DNA from 2 places in the Streptomyces sp. NPDC001933 genome. Region 1 is predicted to be linked to the other one. Evidence: riboswitches for the same ligand, from Rfam matches in the RefSeq annotation. Region 1 holds a riboswitch; the other holds the start of a gene.
What was found. A riboswitch is a leader RNA that binds a small molecule or an ion and turns the genes downstream of it on or off. The one in region 1 is predicted to bind S-adenosylmethionine.

Region 1 (2,196 bases):
CTCGCCGCGTTCGAACTGGGTGAGCGCCGGGCGGGTCAGGTGGCCGCGGGAGAGCCGCAGCTGCGCGGTCCGGTAGATCGCCGCCGCCATCCGGCCGAGCGCCTGCCCGTCCTGGTGCCGGTGCTTGCGCACCCCCACGTCGACCTGGGCCAGCGCGTCCAGCCCCACCGTGTGCAGCGCGTCGACCAGCAGGCCCAGTTCCACGCCGTAGCCGACGGGGAAGGGCAGCCGTTCGAGCAGCGAGCGGCGTACGGCGTATTCACCGCCCAGCGGCTGCACGAAACCGGCCAGTTGCGGCCAGTGCAGATTGAGCAGCGGCCGGGCCACGAGTTCGGTCACCCGGCCGCCCTGCCCCGCCGTGTCACCGAACGGGCGGTCGTACATCGCCTTCACGAACTGCACGTCCGGGTCGGTCAGCAGCGGTCCGACGATGCCGGAGACGAAGTCCGCCGAGAAGTCCTTCAGGTCGGCGTCGATGAAGCAGACGATGTCGCCACCGGTCACCAGGAGCGACCGCCACAGCACCTCGCCCTTGCCGGGCACGGCCGGTATCCGGGGGAGTATCGCGTCGCGGTGCACGACCCGGGCACCGGCCTCCCGGGCCACCTCTGCGGTGGCGTCGGTGGAACCGGAATCGATCACCACGAGCTCGTCGACCAGCCGGACCTTCTCCATCAGCTCGCGCCGGATCGTCGCGACGATCTCGCCGACCGTCGCCTCCTCGTTCAGCGCCGGCAGTACGACACTGACGCTCCCGCGGCTCGATTCCCCGGCCCTGGCCCTGGCGGCCAGCAGGCTGTCCAGCGGGCGGTCGGCGGCCGACCAGGAACGCCTGGCCAGCCAGCATTCGACCTCTTCCAGCACGGTCGATACTCCCTGTATGTGATCCATCTCGCGGTTCGGACGACTATCTCAAGAGTCCGGTGCTTCGGTTACAGTCTTGAACAACGCGGACGACCATCGCATGCCGGGGTCCGTCCGCCGATAAATGCCCGGATCGAAGATCCGGTGCCACAGCGCTCATCCAGAGGGACTGAGGGAACGGCCCGTTGAAGTCCCGGCAACCCCCCCACCGACCGTGAGGTCCGGTGAGGAAGGTGCCAATTCCGTCTCGTGGCGAAACGCGCCGCGAGGAAGATGAGGAGAAAGGGCCTCGCCACCATGGCTGCGCAGACCGTTGCAGTAAGCACCGATTCTTCCGTCGACGCCGAAGCCGTCAACGCTGAATCCGTCGACCTCGGCCCCGCCTCAGGCCTTTCCTGCCGCGAGTGCGGCGAGCGTTTCGAACTCGGCCCCATTTTCGCCTGCGCGTCCTGTTTCGGGCCGCTCGAAGTCGCGTACGACCTGCCGAGCGGCTCTCCCGAGGAGCTGAAGAAGCGCATCGAGGCCGGCCCGGCCAACATCTGGCGCTACGCGCCGCTGCTGCCGGTCCCCGCCGATGTCGCCGAGAAGCCGAACCTGAACCCCGGCTGGACCAAGCTCGTCCAGGCCGACAACCTCGCCCGTGAGCTCGGCGTCGAGCAGGGCAAGCTCTTCGTCAAGGACGACTCCGGCAACCCCACGCACTCCTTCAAGGACCGCGTCGTCGCCCAGGCCATCGAGGCCGCCCGCGCCTTCGGCTTCACCACCCTCTCCTGCTCCTCCACCGGCAACCTCGCCGGTGCCGTCGGCGCCGCCGCCGCCCGAGCCGGCTTCCGCTCCTGCGTGTTCATCCCGCACGACCTGGAGCAGGGCAAGGTCGTCATGGCCGCGGTGTACGGCGGTGAACTGGTCGGCATCGAGGGCAACTACGACGACGTCAACCGCTTCTGCTCCGAGCTCATCGGCGACCCGCTCGGCGAGGGCTGGGGCTTCGTCAACGTCAACCTGCGTCCGTACTACGGCGAAGGCTCCAAGACCCTGGCGTACGAGATCTGCGAGCAGCTGGGCTGGCAGCTCCCGGACCAGCTGGTCATCCCGATCGCGTCCGGCTCGCAGTTCACGAAGATCGACAAGGGCCTCCAGGAGCTGATCAAGCTCGGCCTGGTCGAGGACAAGCCGTACAAGCTCTTCGGCGCCCAGGCCGAGGGCTGCTCGCCGGTCTCGGTCGCGTACAAGGGCGGCCACGACGTCGTCCGGCCGCAGAAGCCGAACACGATCGCCAAGTCCCTCGCCATCGGCAACCCGGCCGACGGCCCGTACGTCCTGGACATCGCC
Region 2 (2,196 bases), on a different contig from region 1:
TCGCGGTGGCCCTGCGCGCCAAGGGCGAGACCATCGACGAGGTCTCCGGCCTGGTCCGGACGATGTACGAGCACGCCAACACCATCCACGTACCCGGCCGTACGGTCGACATCGTCGGCACCGGCGGCGACCTCGCCAAGACGGTCAACATCTCCACCATGTCGGCGGTCGTCATCGCCGGCACCGGCGCCAAGGTCGTCAAGCACGGCAACCGCGCCTCCTCGTCGGCGAGCGGTTCCTCCGACGTGCTGGAGAAGCTCGGCGTCAACCTGGACCTCTCCGCGCAGCGGGTCGTCGAGGTCGCCGAGGAGGCCGGCATCACCTTCTGCTTCGCGGTGAAGTTCCACCCCGCCCTGCGGTACGTCGCAAGGGCCCGCAAGGAGCTCGGAACGCCGACCACGTTCAACATCCTCGGGCCGCTCACCAACCCGGCCCGGGTGCGTTCCCAGGCCGTAGGTGTCGCCGATCTGAAGATGGCGCCCATCGTCGCCGGTGTCCTTGCCGAGCGCGGCAATTCGGCACTGGTCTTCCGCGGTGACGACGGCCTGGACGAGCTGACCACGACCGCGACCTCCAGGGTCTGGGTGGTCCGGGACCAAGCGGTGCGCGAGGAGGTCTTCGACCCGCGCGACGTCGGTCTGGAACTGGTGCCCGTCGAGGCCCTGCGCGGTGCGGACGCCTCGTACAACGCCGACGTCGCCCGGCGGGTGCTGTCCGGCGAACGGGGGCCGGCGCGGGATGCCGTGCTGCTCAACTCGGCGGCGGCGCTGACGGCTCTCGACCCGACGGACGGCACGCTGAACGAGCAGCTCGCGGCCGGGATCGCGAAGGCCGCCGAGTCCATCGACTCCGGGGCGGCGGCGCGTGCGCTGGAGCGCTGGGTGGCGGCCAGCAACGCCTGAAACGGGCGCAGATGAGGTGCGAGGCGCAGTCCGGATCCTGGACTGCGCCTTGCGCGTCTTCGCACGTATGGCAAGATGCAGGTCAGGTCATGAGTGACAGCGACTACGGCCCCGGCCCGCTGTCCGGCAACCCTCCGTCCGTGGCGGGGTGCCCCGGGTGAAGACCAGGCCGTAGGCAGCGAGGTCTGCGGCAAGCGCGGGCCCCTCGGCATCTGTGAATGCCAACCCCCGGGGTCCTGGTCCCTAGGGAGCCTCTTGTGAGCACGCGAATGCGATAGGGCCGTCGGCCCTCCTCCGCACACCCCTCTTCATCTTTTCCGCTGCGCTGCCGCGTATCCGCCGGCGCATGCGATTCGCCTGCCTCTTACGGGAGTTCGCCATGTCTGTCTTCACCGCTGCCGCCGACCAGTCGCTTTGTGCCCCTCTGCCGGTTCTGGGCAAGGATGTGACGGTTCCGCTGGTCACGGGTGGCGAGGTCACCTACGCCGCGCTCGACTACGCCGCCAGCGCCCCCGCGCTCCAGCGGGTCTGGGACGACGTCGCCGCGTACGCCCCGTACTACGGCAGCGTCCACCGCGGGGCCGGCTACCTCTCGCAGCTCTCCACCGACCTCTTCGAGAACAGCCGCGCGACCGTCGCGGAGTTCCTCGGCTGCCGCGCCGGTGACCAGGTGATCTTCACCCGTTCGACCACCGACTCGCTGAACCTGCTGGCCGCGGTCGTCCCGGCCGACTGCCAGGTCTTCGTCTACGAGACCGAGCACCACGCCTCGCTGCTGCCGTGGCGTGACGCCCGGGTGACGTACCTGAACGCCCCGCGCACCCCGGCCCAGGCGGTCGAGACGCTGGAGCGGGCGCTCGCCGACCGCGAGCCCTACGGCCCGGCGCTGGTCTGCGTCACCGGCGCCTCCAACGTCACCGGCGAGCTGTGGCCGGTGAAGGAGCTGGCCGCCGCCGCCCACGCGCACGGCGCCCGGATCGTCCTGGACGCCGCCCAGCTCGCCCCGCACCACCCCGTCGACATCGCCGAGCTGGACGTGGACTGGGTCGCCTTCTCCGGGCACAAGCTGTACGCGCCCTTCGGCTCGGGCGTCCTCGCCGGCCGGGCCGACTGGCTGCAGGAGGCCGAGCCCTACCTCGCGGGCGGCGGCGCCTCGCGCAAGGTCGCCCGTCGCACCGACGGCGGGGTGGACGTCGAGTGGCACTCCACCGCCGCCCGCCACGAGGCCGGTTCCCCCAACGTCATCGGCGTGTACTCCATCGCCTCCGCCTGCAAGGCGCTCACCGAGGCGGGC

Region 2: it holds a riboswitch for S-adenosylmethionine, as region 1 does, so the genes downstream of both, ACFYY7_RS03375 (aminotransferase class V-fold PLP-dependent enzyme) here and thrC (threonine synthase) in region 1, are expected to answer to the same signal.

The regions. Positions count from the first base shown of each region.
Region 1 is NZ_JBIASS010000005.1:345,767-347,962, reverse strand. It holds gene ACFYY7_RS15405 (glucosyl-3-phosphoglycerate synthase) at 1-864, opposite strand, end outside; SAM riboswitch class I at 1,018-1,144, shown strand; gene thrC (threonine synthase) at 1,162-2,196, shown strand, end outside.
Region 2 is NZ_JBIASS010000001.1:764,425-766,620, forward strand. It holds gene trpD (anthranilate phosphoribosyltransferase) at 1-902, shown strand, start outside; SAM riboswitch class IV at 988-1,105, shown strand; gene ACFYY7_RS03375 (aminotransferase class V-fold PLP-dependent enzyme) at 1,282-2,196, shown strand, end outside.